2 regions of the Lysobacter koreensis genome follow, and region 2 is predicted to be linked to the other one. Evidence: predicted binding sites of a transcription regulator. Region 2 holds the regulator's gene; the other holds the start of a gene.
What was found. The regulator FliA, encoded in region 2, starts transcription of late flagellar genes. The targets are predictions, from matches to a motif close to TAAAGTTTNNCNNNCNNNGGCCGATAA.
Positions count from the first base shown of each region.

Region 1 (8,688 bases), on a different contig from region 2:
GCCCGCAACCAGCGCTGGGGCGCCGACGGCGTGCATGCGCGCCACGGCGTGCACGCGGGGCAGATCGCCGACTACCTGGCGCTGTGCGGCGATGCGGTCGACAACATCCCCGGCGTGCCGGGCATCGGCGCCAAGACCGCAGCGGCGCTGCTCGCGCACTTCGACACCCTCGATGCGTTGCTGGCCCGGGTCGAAGAGGTGCCGTTCCTGCGCCTGCGCGGCGCCGCGAGCGCCGCCGCGAAGTTGCGCGCGCACCGCGAGCAGGCGCTGCTGTGCCGGCAGCTGTCGACGATCGCGCTGGACGCGCCGCTGGACGGCGCCGCCGGCCACTTCGTGCGCGGCAACGCCGACGCCGGCGAACTGCGCGCGCTGTGCGACGTCATGCGCTTCGGGCCGATGACCCGGCGCCGGCTGTACGCGGCCGCGGGGCTGGAGTTCGCGCCGGCGGCGTGAAGCCGTCGTAGGAGCGGCTTCAGCCGCGAGCTTTTCCACCACCGCCAAGGTTGGCGCCCGAAGCGCGGCCGTCAGATCAAATTCAAGAGCTCGCGGCTGAAGCCGCTCCTACAGCAGGCACGATGGCGCGGCCGTGCTTCCGCCAGCGGCCGCGGTTAGCATCGGCCGCATGGACAACCCCGACCCGACGCTCGAGACCCTCTACGAAGGCCAGTGGCTGCGGATGCGCCGCCGCGGTCGCTGGGAGTTCGCCGAACGCACCCACGGCAACGGCATGGCGGTGATCATCATCGCCGTCACCCCCGACGACCACGTGCTGTTCGTCGAGCAGTTCCGGGTGCCGTTGAACAGCCGCACCATCGAGATGCCGGCCGGCCTGGTCGGCGACGACCATGCCCACGACACCCTGGCCGATGCCGCGCGCCGCGAACTGGTCGAGGAAACCGGCTGGGAGCCGGGCCGGGTCGAGGTGCTGCTGACCGGGCCGACGTCCTCGGGCATGAGCAGCGAGCGCATCGCGTTCGTGCGCGCGCGCGACCTGCGCCAGGTCGGCGCCGGCGGCGGCGTCGAGGGCGAGGACATCATCGTGCACCAGGTGCCGCGCGCCGACGCGCCGGCCTGGCTGGTGCGCAAGCAGGCCGAAGGCTTCGAACTCGACCTCAAGCTGTGGGCCGGGCTGTGGATGATCGATCGCAACCCGGATGGCAGTCCGGCCTGAGGGCAGACGGCCGGCGGGCCTGCCCCTACCGTAGGGCGGGTTTTAACCCGCCATCCCGCCGCCACAAGCTCGCGAGGAACCGCAACACCGGATCGCGATCCGTTATGCACCGTACACCGGGCATGACGACGGCGGGCTGAAGCCCGCCCTACGCGAACCGGTCAGTAGCCTGCACCAGCGCGTCGACGTTCTCCGCCTCGAACGCCGAGTGCCCCGAGGCCGGGGTGATCGTCAGCTGCGCCTTGGGCCAGGCCTGGTGCAGGTCCCAGGCGTTGGCGACCGGGCAGACCACGTCGTAGCGGCCGTGCACGATCACGCCGGGGATGTGCGCGATCTTGTGCGCGTCGCGCAGCAGCTGGTCGTCGGCGTCGAAGAAGCCGGCGTTGACGAAGTAGTGGTTCTCGATGCGCGCGAACGCGAGCGCGAACTGCGGGTCTTCGTGGCTGTTGGCGAAGTCTTGGTCGATGTGCAGGAAGCTGGTCGCGCCTTCCCAGACGCTCCACGCGCGCGCCGCGGCCAGCCGGACGACCTCGTCGTCGGAGGTCAGGCGGCGGTGGAACGCGCCGATCAGGTTGCCATGCTCTTCCGGCGGGATCGCCGCGAGGTAGTGCTCCCACGCATCCGGGAACAGGCGCGAGGCGCCTTCCTGGTAGAACCATTCCAGCTCCCAGCGCCGCAGCATGAAGATCCCGCGCAGCACCAGTTCGGTGACGCGCTGCGGGTGCTTCTGGGCGTAGGCCAGTGCCAGGGTCGAGCCCCACGAGCCGCCGAACACCTGCCAGGCCTCGATGCCGAGCTTGGCACGCAAGGTCTCGATGTCGGCGACCAGGTGCCAGGTGCTGTTGTCGACGAGGTCGGCGTGCGGGGTCGAGCGGCCGCTGCCGCGCTGGTCGAACAGCACGATGCGGTACCTGGCCGGGTCGTGGAAGCGCCGCATCTTCGGGCTGCAGCCCGCGCCCGGGCCGCCGTGCAGCAGCACCACCGGCTTGCCGTCCGGGTTGCCGCACTGCTCGTAATACAGCGTGTGGCGGTCGTCGACCTGGAGGGTGCCGGTGTCGAACGGTTCGATCTCGGGATAGAGCGCGCGCATCGGACACCTCGCAGGGGACTGCAGCCAGTCTAGCGATTCCGGGTCGGCGGCAGACCAAGGGCTACTTCACCGGCCTGGGCCGCAGCGCGGGCTACAGTCTTCGCCGAGCGCGCCGATAACGGCGGCAATGACACCCCAAGGCCGGCAGGCTCCGGGCGACGCCGAGGACGATGCCTTGCCCAACTCCCGATTGCCGACGCCAGACCGCGACCCGCTGTCGCCACGGCGGGTCGCCACGATCCGGCGCCTGATGCTGACTGGCCTGGGCCTGTTCGCGGTGCTGGCCATCGGCGATTTCTTCATCCTCGAGCGGCATACCCGACTGGTGCTGCTGCTGCGCTGCGGCTTGATCGCGATGATGTTCTTGCCCTGGCTGCTGGCGCGCAACGCTCGCACCTCGGGCCAGCTGGCGATGTGGGTCTATGTGCAGCTGCTGCTGGCTTCGACCGGCACCAGCCTGAATCTGTACTTCGACCAGACCCGACTGATGGCTCCGATCAACACCATGATGCTGGTGATCATGGTCTCGGGGCCGGCCTGGTCCAGCCTGCGCTACTTCGTGGGCGGCATGCTGGGCAGCCTGGTGCCCTTGGCCATCGCTCTGGCGATCGCGCAGGTGGACGCCGTCGCCTGGTATCACTACACGGTGTACCTGGGCGCCTCGGTGCTGTCCGCGTTTGCGTTGTGGCGCCAGCGCATGCACGCCGCCAATGCGTCGGCGCTACTGCGCGCGGAACTGGAACGTCGCGCGGTCGAGGACGCGCTGACCGGCGTGCTCAACCGCGCCGGCTGGAACACCCAGGCGACCGCGACGCTGGCGGCCGCCGACGCCAAGGATCTACCGGTGTCGCTGCTGTTCCTCGACCTTGATCACTTCAAGTCGATCAACGACCGCCACGGCCACGCGGCCGGCGACGCGGTGATCGAGCGCGCCGCGCAGCTGATCCGCAACGAGGTCCGCGAACACGACCTGGTCGCGCGCCTGGGCGGCGAGGAGTTCGCCGTGCTGTTGACCGGCGCCGGCGCGCTACGGGCCCACGAGGTGGCCGGGCGCATCCGCCGCAACTTCGAATCCGACAGCGGCCCGGTGCCGGGGACCTTGTGCGTCGGCGTCGCCGAGCGCTCTCCCGGTGAGTCTCTGGCTGGCCTGATGGACCGCGCCGATGCCGCCCTTCTGCGCGCCAAGCGCAACGGCCGCAACCGGATCGAGTCGGCCGTCGCGTCCTAGCCCGGCCGGTTGCCATTGGACCCGCTACGCGGCCCGGCGCCCGAAACTGATGCGATCGCGTTGCGCCAGGTCGGGTGCGGTCTGCACATCGATGAATCCCGCCGCGTCCAGCACCGCGCGCACCGCGTCGCCCTGGTCCCAGCCGTGTTCGAACAGCAGCCAGCCACCCGGGTGCAGGTGCCGGGGCGCATCGCGGGCAATCGCGCGGAACGCTTCCAGCCCGTCCGGACCGGACGCGAGCGCGCTGCGCGGCTCGAAGCGCAGATCGCCGCGCCCGAGGTGGTCGTCGTCATCGGCGAGGTACGGCGGGTTGCTGGCAATCAGGTCGAACACCTCGTCGACCAGCGGCGCGCACCAGTCGCCTTCGCGGAACGCGATGTTGCCCAGCCCCAGCGCCTGCGCGTTGGCGCGCGCGACGTCGAGCGCAGCGGCGCTGGCATCGGTGGCGACCACCTGCGCGAGCGGACGTTCGTGGGCGATCGCCAGCGCGATCGCGCCACTGCCGGTGCCCAGGTCGGCGACGCGCAGCACGCGCCCGGCCGGCAGGCGCGCGAGCGCGAGTTCGACCAGCAACTCGGTCTCCGGGCGTGGGATCAGCGTCGCAGGCGTGACCTGCAGGTCGAAGTGCCAGAAGCCGCGATGGCCGGTCAGGTAGGCGACTGGCTCGCCGGCAACCCGGCGCGCGAGCAGGGCGTCGAAGCTGGCTGCCACTTCTGCATCGAGTTCGTGGTCGCCATGTGCGTACAGCCAGCCGCGCGACTGGCCGAGCAGGTGCGCAAGCAGCCACTCGGCTTCGCCGGATTCGAGGTGGCCGCCGATTTGTGAACGCGCCGCGCGCAGCAATGCATCTATCCGGGCCATGCGGGCGTATTCCTCGGTGTCGGCAAAAAGCAGGTTCCGCCTGAGCGCGCATCGTACGCGGCGCCGACGCCACGCTCACCCTTGCTCAGGAACGCTCGACGCATGCCCCGACTGCGCCCCACCCTCTCCGCCGCTGCCCTGACCCTGACCGCGCTGCTCACTGCCGGATGCGAGCGGGCGATCTTCGGTTTCGCCAATCGCGGCCTGCCGCCGCCGGAGTCGACCGTCGCGTTCGCGCCGGAGCTGGGCCTGTCGCTCGACGTCTACCGGCCGCAGGGCGGCAGCACGGGGACGGTGCCCACGGTGCTGTTCTTCTACGGCGGCGGCTGGCAGCGCGGCGAACGCGAGCAGTACCGCTTCGTCGGGCGCCGGCTCGCGCAGCAGGGCGTGCTGGCGATTGTCGCCGACTACCGCACCTTTCCGCATGCGGGCTTTCCCGCGTTCGTCGACGACGCCGCGCGTGCAGTGGCGTGGGCGCGGCAACACGCCGCGGACTACCGCGGCGACCCGCGGCGCCTGTACATCGCCGGGCATTCGGCCGGCGCACAGATCGCGGCGTTGCTGGGCACCGACCCGCGCTACCTCAGCCGCCATGGCCTGCAGCCGCGCGACCTGGCCGGCGTGATCGGCCTGTCCGGTCCGTACGACTTCGTGATCAATGGCCAGTACACCAAGGTGTTCGGCCCGCCCGCGCAGTGGCCGCAGGCGCAGGCGATCAATTTCGTCGATGGCAACGAACCGCCGTTCCTGCTGATCCATGGCGACCGCGACCGCGTGGTCGAATCGCGCGACAGCGTCGAGATGGACGCGAAGCTGCGCGCGGCGGGAATCGATGCGCGCCTGCTGATCCTGCCCGGCGGCGGCCACAGCGCGCCGCTGGCGGGGCTGTACGACCCACAGCGATCGCCGGCGGTGCTGCCGGCGATCGTGGCGTTTGTCGACGGCCGGCGCGAACCGGTCGCGGCCGCGCCTTGAACCGCGGCCTGCGAGTTGCAGCGCCGCGATCGAACTGATTTCTCGCGGGGGATGACACGCGATAGATGCGACGCGCGACGCAGCGACGGTCAGCCGGCCGACTGCTCCAGCGTCACCGCGACCGCGTGCACGACCGCGCCGATCTTGAGCGCGCTCTGCACGCCCTCGGCCTTGACCTCGTGCTGGCGGATCACGCGCTCGTGCGAGTCCATGCACGCGCCGCAGCCATTGATTGCCGACACCGCCAGCGAGGCCAGCTCGAAGGTGATCTTGTCGACGCCGGGGTTGGCCATCACGTTCATGCGCAGGCCGGTGCGCAGCTTGCCGTACTCGTCGTTGTGGATCAGGTGGGTGGCGCGGTAGTAGACGTTGTTCATCGCCATGATCGCGGCCGCCGCCTTGGCGCCGTTGATTTCCTCGGGCGACAGTTGCTCGGCCGCGAACGCCTCGATCGCGGCGACCAGTGGTGCGTAACGGCCGGCGATCGCCGAGGCCAGCGCGATCACGCGGATCTGCTTGCCGTCGAGGCCCGGCGAACCGGACTCGCCGAGCACGCTGTCGAGGTTGAGCTTGAGGTCCTTGGCGTAGTCGGGCAGCGAATTGCGAAGATCGGAAAGGCTCATCGGGAAAGCTCCTGGGTGGCGTCATGCGGCGACGCGGAGGGCGCGCGCCTGGCGGCACGCGGTCGCCACCACCGTCGCGGGCTGCGGGCGGCGTGGCGCATAAGATTCGGAAAAAGCAGCCGGGGGCGAGCCCCGGCTGCAGCACCCCGCACGCTGGGGGGAGGGAGCGCCGGGGGGGAGCCGGCGGCGTGCGGAATGGGGAACGCAAGCCGGCAGTCGTGGCCGGCCCCGTGTAGCGGCGCGTGCGCGAGGTCAGGCGACCTTGAGCACGCTCTCGCCCTGGTGCCAGTTGCACGGGCACAGCTCGTCGGTCTGCAGCGCGTCGAGCACGCGCAGCACTTCCTGCGGGTTGCGGCCGACCGAACCGTCGGTGACGTAGACGAAGCGGATGATGCCGTCCGGGTCGACCAGGAACGTCGCGCGCTGCGCCACGCCGTCCTCCGTCAGGATGCCCAGCGCGCTGGTCAGGTCCTTCTTGATGTCGGCCAGCATCGGGAAGGGCAGGTCGCGCAGGTCCTTGTGGTCCTTGCGCCAAGCCAGGTGCACGAACTCGCTGTCGGTGCTGGCGGCCAGCACCTGGCAGTCGCGGTCGAGGAACTGCTGGTTGAGGTCGCCGAAGCCCTTGATCTCGGTCGGGCAGACGAAGGTGAAGTCCTTCGGGTAGAAGAACACCAGGGTCCACTTGCCCTTGTAGGTGTCGTTGTCGATGTCCGCGAACGCGCTATCGAGGCTGTCGATGCCGACGGTGGCCTTGACCTTGAACTGGGGGAACTTGTCGCCGATGGAAAGCATGTTCGACTCCTGTCGATGGTGGGTTGAAGAACGGGTGGGCCGCGGACCGCGCAGTGTGCGTCGGGCGCTGTTGCCGCCGTGTCATGCGGCCGCGATGGCAGGCATCTTGGACGAGCGCGATTGATTGCGGAAATGAATTGTTCCTATGATGGCGATAGCCAATCCCAATGGCTTGCCGGACCCCACCCGTGAACCTGCGCGATCTCAAGTATCTGGTCGCCCTCGCCGACCACAAGCATTTCGGCCGCGCCGCGACCGCCAGCTTCGTCAGCCAGCCGACCCTGTCGACCCAGATCAAGAAACTCGAGGACGAGCTGGGCGTGTCGCTGGTCGAACGCGCGCCGCGCCGGGTGATGCTGACCCCGATCGGCCACGACATCGCCCAGCGCGCACGCAAGGTGATCGCCGACGTCGAGCAGATGGCCGAGATCGCCCGCCGCAGCCAGGACCCCGAGGCGGGCACGGTGCGGCTGGGGCTGTTCCCGACCCTTGCCCCCTACCTGCTGCCGCACGTGCTGCCCGGCCTGCGCGCGCGCTTCCCGCGGCTGGAACTGCTGCTGGTCGAGGAGAAGACCGACCAGATCCTCGCCCGCCTGCGCGACGGTCGCCTCGACGCCGGCCTGCTGGCGCTGCCGATCCACGACGAGCAGTTGCACGTCGAGCCGCTGTTCGATGAGCCGTTCCTGCTGGCGGTGCCGCAACGCCACGCGATGGCGCGGCGCGCCTCGCTCGACCTGCACGACCTCGACGACCAGCACCTGCTGCTGCTCGAGGAAGGCCACTGCCTGCGCGACCAGGCGCTGGACGTGTGCCGCATGGCCGGCGCCGACGAGCGCGACGGCTTCCGCGCGACCAGCCTGGAGACGCTGCGGCAGATGGTCGCCTCCGGCGTGGGCATCACTCTGCTGCCGATGCTCGCGGTGCAGCCGCCGGTGCCGGTGTCGCCGGACATCGCGTTGCTGCCGTTCCGCGGCGAGGCACCGCACCGCCGCATCGCGATGCTGTGGCGGCGCAGCTCGGCGATGGGCGGGTTCCTGCAGCAGCTGGCGGCGGAGTTCCGCAAGCTGCCGCCGGCCTTGCTCGCAGCGCCCGTGGTGGCCGCCAAGGCGCCCAGACCGCGCGCGCCGCGCGCATGAGGGTTGGCCGCGCCGCGCTCGGGGCGTTGGCGCTGGCGGCGTTGGCGGCGTTGGCGTGGGCCGCGTGGTGGCTGTGGCTGCGTCCGCCGCGCGCTCCCGCGGCCGGTGCAGCATCCACCATCACCCACGCCGCCTGCGCGCTGCCGCCGCGGGTCGCCCCCGGCGACGCGCCGCGGCAGTCGGCGCCGCCGTCCACGCTCGCGCCGTTCCGCGCCGGCGACGCCACCTTGGCGCCGCTGGCCGGCTTCAGCATCGACGCCCGCGTGCTATCGCGCCGGGATTACGCCCACGGCCGCGAGGGCCGGCTGGCGCCGACCGACCTCGCGCTGGGCTGGGGCCGCATGCGCGACGACGCGGTGCTGGCACAACTGGAGATCAACCAGGCCGGCCGCTGGTACCACTACCGCTGGCGCGGCGACGACGCCCCGATCCCGCCACCGGAGATCACCCGCTCCAGCGCCAACATGCACCTGATCCCCGCCGACAAGGTGATCGCGCGCGCGCTCGACGCGGTGGACGAAGGCCAGCGCGTGCGCATCGACGGCTGGCTGGTCGACGCGCAGTCCGCCGATGGCTGGCGCTGGCGCAGCTCGACCTCGCGCGAGGACACCGGCGCCGGCGGCTGCGAAATCGTCTACGTCTGCGCGATCACGCGGGTTGAGTAACCGCGATTCTTGAGGGCGAGACCTTAGGCTGGCGTGACTCCTGAGCCGCAGCGCGTTGTCGCAGCCCGCCAGCTGTCATCAGCCGACGCGGACCAGTGACATGACCAGCGGATCGAACCAACATTCGAATGGAATCAATCTTGTGAG
Region 1 is NZ_JBHTIH010000006.1:57,829-66,516, forward strand. Features, by position in the region: gene ACFQZQ_RS11670 (5'-3' exonuclease) at 1-453, shown strand, start outside; gene ACFQZQ_RS11675 (NUDIX hydrolase) at 623-1,171, shown strand; gene pip (prolyl aminopeptidase) at 1,320-2,261, opposite strand; gene ACFQZQ_RS11685 (GGDEF domain-containing protein) at 2,389-3,489, shown strand; gene prmC (peptide chain release factor N(5)-glutamine methyltransferase) at 3,514-4,350, opposite strand; gene ACFQZQ_RS11695 (alpha/beta hydrolase) at 4,453-5,325, shown strand; gene ACFQZQ_RS11700 (carboxymuconolactone decarboxylase family protein) at 5,415-5,948, opposite strand; gene ACFQZQ_RS11705 (peroxiredoxin) at 6,201-6,740, opposite strand; gene ACFQZQ_RS11710 (LysR substrate-binding domain-containing protein) at 6,929-7,876, shown strand; gene ACFQZQ_RS11715 (hypothetical protein) at 7,873-8,541, shown strand; gene ACFQZQ_RS11720 (XAC2610-related protein) at 8,642-8,688, shown strand, end outside.
Region 1: a site for FliA is predicted at 2,354-2,380, ahead of ACFQZQ_RS11685 (GGDEF domain-containing protein). Genes of this name have one in related genera too.

Region 2 (8,688 bases):
GCTCGACGGCATCCCCGGCAAGGATCCGGCGTTCGGCCTGGACGCGACCTGGATCGCGCCGGGCCAGCGCGCCCACGCCGAATCGCTGGGCTACACCGTGGTCGACGCCGCCACCGTGGTCGCCACCCACCTCTCGCACCTGGTGCGCGAGCGCGCCTCCGAGTTGCTCGGCCACGAGGAGGTGCAGCACCTGCTGACCGCGCTGGGCCGCAGCGCGCCGAAGCTCGTCGAGGATTTGACACCCAAGCTGCTGCCGCTGTCGGTGGTGGTCAAGGTGCTGCAGTCGCTGCTGGCCGAACGGGTGCCGGTGCGGCAGATGCGCCAGATCGTGGAGGCGCTGCTCGAGCACGGCGCCCACAGCCAGGACCCGGCAACCCTCACCGCCGCGGTGCGCACCGCGCTGGGCCGTTTCATCGTCCAGGAACTCAACGGCATGGCCGTCGAGCTGCCCGTCTACACCCTGGCGCCGGCGCTGGAACGGGTATTGCAGGACTCGGTCAGCGGTGGAGGCGCCGCGTTGGAACCCGGACTCGCCGAGCGTTTGCACCAGAACCTCAGCGAGTGCGTGACCCGCCAGGAAGGCCGCGGCGAACCCGCGGTGTTGCTGGTCCCGGGCGGGGTCCGCGCCGCGATCGCCCGGCTGGTACGGCACAGCGTTCCGCAGCTGTCGGTGCTGGCCTACGGCGAAGTCCCCGAGGACAAGCGGCTGCGGTTGGTGGGTGCGGTGGGTTAAGGCGGTGCGGTGTCGTTACCGCACATGAAACAAGCGTGGCGTCGGCGATCCGGCGCAGCAGGAGAAGCCAGTGCGAATCAAGCGTTTCATTGCCCCCGACATGCGCACCGCGTTGCGCATGGTCCGTGACGAACAGGGCCCCGATGCGGTGATCCTGTCCAACCGCGCGATCGACGGCGGCGGGATCGAAGTGGTCGCCGCCACCGACTACGACGAAGCCCTGGTGGCGCAGGCGCTGCGCGCCGCGGCCCCGGGACTGGAAACCGCGTTTGCGCCGAACGCCGCGAAGCCGCCGATGGCGATCGCCGCGCCGGCCATCGCGACCGCGGCCAGCCCGGCGCCGGCCGCAGCGGTCCCGGCCTTTGCCAGCTTGCTGCTGGAAGCCGCGCCGGAACCGACCCACTTCATTTCCACGCCGGCCACGCCGGTGCCCGCGGCCGCCAGCAGCGAGCCCCGCCCGCCGGCCGCGATCGCCCCGGTCGCGGCGGCCACCGATTCCCGGCCCGCGCCGAGCGCGACTGCCACTGCTACCGCGATGGCGGCCCCGGCGCGCGAGTCGCTGATGGCGCGTGCCCGCGCCGCGTTCAAGGGCCACGACGCCCGCGGCGGCGACGGCCCGACCCTGGCCGAACTGTCGGCCGGCGTGAGCGCCGTGCCGGCCGCGAGTTCCGCGACCACGCCGGCCGCGACCCGCTTCGAGGAAATGATGGCCGCGCTCAACGGGCCGACCACGGCTATCGGCGCGACTTCGACGACCGCGATCGTCGACGTCGCGCCGGCCGCGACCACGGCCGTCGAAACCACGACCGTCCAAGCCATCGCGCCGGCCCCGATCGCCGCGGTCGAGATCGCAGCGATCGCGACGAGCGCCAACCCGGTCACCGACACCGGACAGACGACGCCCGCCATCGCGATCGAACCGACCATCGCGACCGCCAGCACCGCGGCGACCGTTCCGAACGCCGATGACGGCGACAGCGACGCCGACTACCTGATCTCGCTCAGTTCCGGCGCGAGCCCGGCACCGGCGGCGACCGCCGACGCCTCGCGCGCGAGCGAGATGCCGACCACCCACGACGCGCTCGTCCCCGCCCCGACCCGCGCCCTGCGCGCCGTGGTCGCCGCCCCCAGCGCCACCCCCGACGCGAACATGCTCGCCATGCGCGACGAGCTGGCGAGCATGCGCCAGCTGATGGAAAAGCAGATGGAGCAGCTGTCGCTCGAGCGCCTGCGCGGGTCGCCGGGACGCGCGGCCGCCTACGACGCGCTGATCGGCTACGGCTGCGAGGAGACCCTGGCGCAATCGGTCGCGGCTAAGCTCGACCCGCGCCTGCCCGCGGCCGAGATCTTTGAGCCGATGTTCGCCGAGCTGGCGCGCACCCTCAGCGTCGCCCGCAGCGAACCGCTCGACGACGGCGGCGTGATCGCGCTGGTCGGCCCGACCGGTGCCGGCAAGACCACCACCGCGGCCAAGCTGGCCGCGCGCTTCGCCGCGCGCCACCGCGCCCGCGACGTCGCCCTGCTCACCACCGACGGCAAGCGCGCCGGCGCCCACGAACAACTGCACGCGCACGGCCGCCGCCTGGGCATCACCGTGTGCGCGGCCGCCGGCCCGGAGGGCCTGGCCGACGCGCTCGCGCAGCTCACCGACTACCCGCTGGTGCTGGTCGACACCACCGGCTACGCACCGCGCGACCGCGCGTTGTTCAGCCAGATCCTGTGGCTGCGCGCCGCGCGCAAGGTGCGCAGCCTGCTGGTGCTGCCGGCCAACGCCCACCCGCACGACCTGGGCGAAGTCATCCGCCGCTACCGCCCCGCCGCGCCGGAAGGCGTGGTCCTGACCAAGCTCGACGAAACCGGCCGCCTGGGCTCCGCGCTGTCGGTGACGGTCCGCCACGGCCTGACCCTGGCCTACACCACCCACGGCCAGGAAACCTCCGACCTCGACACCGCCGACGCCACCCACCTGGCACGGACACTGGAGAAACTGCGCCGTGCTGCCGATAACCCCCTCGCCACCGAGGATCGCCATGCAGTCGCCTGATTTCAACGCGCCCCACCGCACCGCATCGGGCGTCACCCCGCAGGCCGTGCCCCACGTCCGCTCGGCCGCCGACGGCGCTGCCGCCCCCCGCGTGATCGCGGTGGCCAGCGGCAAGGGCGGCGTCGGCAAGACATCGGTCTCGGTCAACCTCGCCACCGCCCTGGTCAACGCCGGCCAGCGCACCCTGCTGCTCGACACCGACCTGGGCCTGGCCAACGTCGACGTGATGCTCGGTCTGTCGCCGCGCTTCACCTTGGCCGACGTGTTCGCCGGCCGCTGCGAACTGCGCGACACCCTGCTTGCCGGTCCCAACGGGCTGATGGTGGTGCCGGCCGCGTCCGGCAAGCGCCACATGACCGAACTCACCCCGCAGCAGCACGTCGGCCTGGTGCACGCGTTCAGCGAGCTCGACCTGCCGATCGACACCATGGTGGTCGACAACGCCGCCGGCATTGCCGATGGCGTGCTGACCTTCTGCCAGGCCGCCCAGGACGTGATCGTGGTGGTCTGCGACGAGCCGGCCTCGGTCACCGACGCCTACGCCCTGATCAAGGTGCTCAGCCGCGAGCGCGGCGTCAGCCGCGTGCAGGTGCTCGCCAACCAGGTGCAGCACGCGGTCGAGGGCCGCCAGCTGTTCGAGAAGCTCGAACGCGTCAGCGCGCGCTTCCTCGACGTCACCCTCAATTACCTCGGCGCGATCCCGCGCGACGAGTGGCTGCGGCGCGCGATCCAGCGCCAGGAAGCCGTCGTCGACGCATTCCCGTCGTGCCCGTCGGCGATCGCGTTCCGCGACATCGCGCGCCGCTCGCGGCAGTGGCAGTCGCCGGCCGGTCCGCGCGGCCACGTCGAGTTCTTCATCGAACGCCTGATCGCGCAGGCACCGGCGCCGGCCGCGGCGCGGAGCGCGGCCGCATGAACGCCGTCGCCACCGCCCACTACCGCGCCACCCAGCGCGACGCGCAAACCAACAACGCTGCCGACATCGTCGAGCGCCACGGCGAACTGGTGCGGCGCATCGCCCACCACCTCGCCGCGCGCCTGCCGGCCAGCGTCGAGATCGACGACCTGATCCAGGCCGGCATGCTCGGCCTGATCGACGCGTCGCGGAACTTCCAGGCCGATCAGGGTGCGGCGTTCGAGACCTATGCCTCGATCCGCATCCGCGGCGCGATGATCGACGAGATCCGCCGCGGCGACTGGGTACCGCGCTCGGTGCACCGCCGCTACCGCGACCTGGTCGCCGCCACCCGCGACATCGAACAACGCACCGGCCGCGCCGCCACCGCGCAGCAGGTCGCCGGCGCGCTCGGCATCGGCCTGGACGAGTACCACCAGATGGTCGAGAACGCCGCGCGCGGCCAGCTGGTAAGCCTCGACGCGCACATGGACGAGCACGACGGCGAGCCGCGCCTGGCCGTCGCCGGCACCGCCACGCCCGCGCGCGCGTTCGCGAACAACGCGTTCCGCGAGGCGCTCGGGGCCGCCATCGGCGACCTGCCCGAACGCGAGCAGCTGGTGCTGTCGCTGTACTACGAGCAGGAACTGAACCTGCGCGAGATCGGTGCGGTGCTGTCGGTCAGCGAGTCGCGTGTGTGCCAGATCCATGGCCAGGCGGTGGTGCGGCTGCGCGCCCGCCTCGGCGACTGGCGCGGCGAGCAGGACGCGGACGACGACTGATTTCGACTCCCTCTCCCGCTCGCCACCCAGGGTGACTTCCTTCGGGGCGCGGGAGAGGGCTGGGGTAAGGGCACGCGAACCCAGCTTGCAACGACTACCTGGTTGCGCGCGCCCTCATCCGCCCTGCGGGCACCTTCTCCCGCCAGCGGGAGAAGGGAGAAGCAACGCAACGCATGCCACCACAAACACCATCGCAACCGACACGAGACCCGCATGGAAAAGAACATCCGCATCCTGATCGTCGACGACTTCTCGACCATGCGCCGCATCGTCAAGAACCTGCTCAACGACCTGGGCTTCTTCAACACCGCCGAGGCCGACGACGGCAACAGCGCGCTGGTCGAGTTGCGCAAGGGTCCGTTCGACCTGGTGATCACCGACTGGAACATGCCCGGCATGCCCGGCATCGACCTGCTCAAGGCGATCCGCGCCGACGCGGCGCTGTCGAAGATCCCGGTGCTGCTGGTCACCGCCGAGGCCAAGCGCGAGCAGATCATCGAAGCGGCGCAGGCCGGCGTGAACGGTTACGTGATCAAGCCGTTCACCGCCGCCACCCTCAGCGACAAGCTCGGCAAGGTGTTCGAGCGCCTCGGGGCTGCAGCGTGAATGCGGTCGCGGCTGTGCACAGCCGGCAAGCGGTGGTCGACACCCTGCACGCCGCGCTCGACGCGCTGGAGGCCGACGACCACGCCGCCTGGCGCGCCAACGTCGACGAGCTGATCCAGTGGCGCACCCAGCCGCTGGTGCAGGGCCTGGCCAAGCTCGCGCGCGAACTCGAGCAGGCGCTCGGCGACGCCAGCGGCGCCGCGCCCAGCGGCGGCTCGCTGCCCGAGGCGTGCGCGCGGCTGGAGCACGTGGTGCGCGTCACCGAAGACGCCAGCCACCACACCCTCGACCTGATCCAGGAATGCAGCGTGCTGCTGGGCACCCTGCCCGACGCCGCCGCCGAGGAGCAGGCCGCGACCGTGGCCGCGATCCGCGGCCGGCTGTCGGAGATGACCGCCGCGCAGGGCTACCAGGACCTCACCGGGCAGATCATCCGGCGCGTGGTCGAACTGGTGCGCGTGGTCCACGTCGGCCTCGGCGACATGGTCGGCGACGACGCCAACAGCACCCACGCGCGCGCGCGGCCGCTGCAGCTGTCCGGCCACGGCCACGGCCCGTCGCTGGCCGGCATCGACCCGCCCGCGGCGACCCAGGACGACGCCAACCAGCTGCTGTCCTCACTGGGGCTGTAGACCCGCATGTCCGCCATCGCCACCGACATCGCCGCGGACTTCCTGGTCGAGGCGCGTGAGATCCTCGACCAGCTCGGCGAGCAGATGGTCGTGCTCGAGCACGCGCCGGCCGACCGCGAATGCCTCAACGCGGTGTTCCGCGGCTTCCACACCATCAAGGGCGGCGCCGGGTTCCTCGACTTCGGCCCGATGGTGGCGATCTGCCACGCCGTGGAAGACCGTTTCGACGCCGCGCGCACCGGCGCCGCGCCGCTGGACGCGCAGGCCTTCGACGGCGCCCAGCAATCGCTGGACCTGCTGGTCGACATGCTGCGCTGCGTGTCGGCCGGGATCACCCCGGAACCGGCCCCGCCCGAGCTGCTGGCCGCGCTGCGCACCGGCACCGCGAACGCGCCGCCGGCCGCGGCGAACGACGCGCTCGCCGCGTTCGCCAGCGGCGGCGACAGCATCGACGACCTCGATTTCGAGGCGCTGCTGGACAGCCTGCACGGCGCCGGCGGCGTCCCCGGCGAAGCGCCCGCCGCGCCGGCGCCTGCCGCCATTCCAAAACTCGTCGCCAAATCCGCCGCCGTCGCGGTCGAAGCCGCCGAGGCCACCGTGCGCGTCGACGTGCGCCGCCTGGACGCGATGGTCAACCTGGTCGGCGAACTGGTGCTCGCCCGCAACCGCCTGAAGACGATCCGCCCGCGCCTGCGCGACGACGACCTCGACCGCGCCGTGGCTTCGCTCGACGTCGCCACCTCGCGCCTGCAGTCGGCGGTGATGACCGCGCGCATGCAGCCGGTCGGCCGCGTGTTCGCGCGCTTCCCAAAGCTCGCGCGCGACGTCGCCCGGCAACTGCACAAACAGGTCGACCTGGAGGTGGTCGGCGCCGACACCGAGCTCGACCGCAACCTGGTCGAGGCCCTGGCCGACCCGCTGGTGCACCTGGTGCGCAACGCGATCGACCATGGCATCGAGATGCCCGAGGCGCGCCGCCGCGCCGGCAAGCCCGAGCTCGGCCGCGTGCGCCTGAGCGCGCAGCAGGAAGGCGACCACGTCGCGATCGAAGTGCGCGACGACGGCGCCGGCATCGACCCGGACAAGATCCGCCGGATCGCGGTCGACAAGGGCCTGGTCGACGCCGACGCCGCCGCGCGCCTGTCCAGCGACGAATGCCTGCAGCTGTTGTTCCTGCCCGGTTTCTCCACCCGCGACGAGGTCAGCGACCTGTCCGGGCGCGGGGTCGGCATGGACGTGGTGCAGTCACGCATCCGCGAGCTGTCCGGCGCGGTGCAGATCCATTCCGAGATCGGCGCCGGCAGCCGCTTCGCGATCCGGGTGCCGCTGACCCTGGCGATCCTGCCGACGCTGCTGGTCGAGATCGACGACGACGTCTACGCGCTGCCGCTGGTGCGCGTGGTCGAGGTGCTCGCGCACGACCCGGGCAAGGCGTTGTGGATCGACGGCCAGCAGGTGCTCGACCTGCGCCAGCAGCCGCTGCCGCTGCTCGGCCTGCGCGACTGGCTCGGCCTCGACCCGGCGCCGCTGTCGGCGTCGACCTGCGTGGTGCTGCAGTCCGGCGAGCAACGCTTCTGCCTCGCGGTCGACCGCGTGCGCGGGCGCGAGGAAGTCGTGATCAAGGCGCTGCCGCCGACCCTGCGCGGCCTGCCCGGCTACGCCGGCGCCAGCCTGGTCGGCGACGGCCGCATGGCGCTGATCCTGGATGTCGACGCCCTGCTGCGCAGCGGCCTGCGCGGCAACGCCCCGGCCACCGCGCGCAGTTCAAGTAATCGCCACGGCAACCGATAAACACCCCATGGACCGACTCAGCATCATCGGCGCTGTTCTGGCCATCTGCGCCCTGATGGGCGGCAGCGTGCTCAAGGGCGCCGGCCTGTCCGGGCTGTGGTCGCCGGCCGCATTCGTGATCGTGATCCTCGGCACCCTGGCGGCGATCCTGCTGCAGACCTCGATGCCGACCTTCAAGCGCGCGATGAAGATGGCACGCTGGGTGTTCCAGCCGCCGGCGCACGACAGCGCCGCGGTGATCGCGCAGATCGTCGAGTGGTCGACCACCGCGCGCAAGCAGGGCCTGCTCGGCCTGGAGGCGCAGGTGAAGGCGCAGCCCGACCCGTTCCTGCGCAAGGGCCTGCAGATGGTGGTCGACGGGGTCGAACCCGAATCGATCCGCCAGGTGCTGGAGATCGAACTGCACGGCCACAGCTCGCGCGACCTGGCCGCGGCCAAGGTATTCGAGGGCATGGGCATCTACGCGCCGACCCTGGGCATCATCGGCGCGGTGCTCGGGTTGATGGCGGTGATGAAGAACCTCGCCGACCCGAGCAAGCTGGGCAGCGGCATCGCCGCGGCGTTCACCGCGACCATCTACGGCATCGGCGCGGCCAACCTGGCGCTGCTGCCGATCGGCAACAAGCTCAAGACCTTGGTCAACGCCCAGACCCACGAGCGCGAGATGATCGTCGAGGGCCTGATCGCGATCGCCCAGGGCGAGAACCCGCGCAACATCGAAGCCCGCCTCAACGGCTACGTGCACTGACGGGCCTGCCGACACCATGGCCCGCAAGCACCAGCACGAAGACCACGTCAACCACGAGGCCTGGGCGATCCCCTACGGTGATCTGGTGACGCTGCTGCTCGCGTTCTTCGTGGTCATGTACTCGATCTCCTCGGTCAACGAGGGCAAGTACCGCGCCGTGTCCGATGCGCTGTCGTCGGCGTTCGGCGGCACCCCGCGCACGATCTCGCCGCTGCAACTGGGCCAGGCCCAGCAGCGCGGCTCCGCGTTCGACCGGCCGTCGCCGCAGACCGCCGGCGGCAAGAGCGGGCCGGCAGCGGCCTCCCCGGTCACCCTGGTGCGCGTCAAGCAGGCGCTCGACATGCCGACCTTCGGCAAGCAGACGCGCACGCAGGCCACCGCCCAGGCCGCCGCACAGCGCGCGTTGCGCGAACGCGACCAGCAACTCAATTCGCTGGGCACCAAGATCCAGCACGCG
Region 2 is NZ_JBHTIH010000003.1:294,757-303,444, reverse strand. Features, by position in the region: gene flhA (flagellar biosynthesis protein FlhA) at 1-733, shown strand, start outside; gene ACFQZQ_RS06745 (flagellar biosynthesis protein FlhF) at 804-2,777, shown strand; gene ACFQZQ_RS06740 (MinD/ParA family protein) at 2,764-3,693, shown strand; gene ACFQZQ_RS06735 (RNA polymerase sigma factor FliA) at 3,690-4,454, shown strand; gene cheY (chemotaxis response regulator CheY) at 4,668-5,060, shown strand; gene ACFQZQ_RS06725 (protein phosphatase CheZ) at 5,057-5,692, shown strand; gene ACFQZQ_RS06720 (chemotaxis protein CheA) at 5,699-7,483, shown strand; gene ACFQZQ_RS06715 (flagellar motor protein) at 7,491-8,231, shown strand; gene motD (flagellar motor protein MotD) at 8,248-8,688, shown strand, end outside.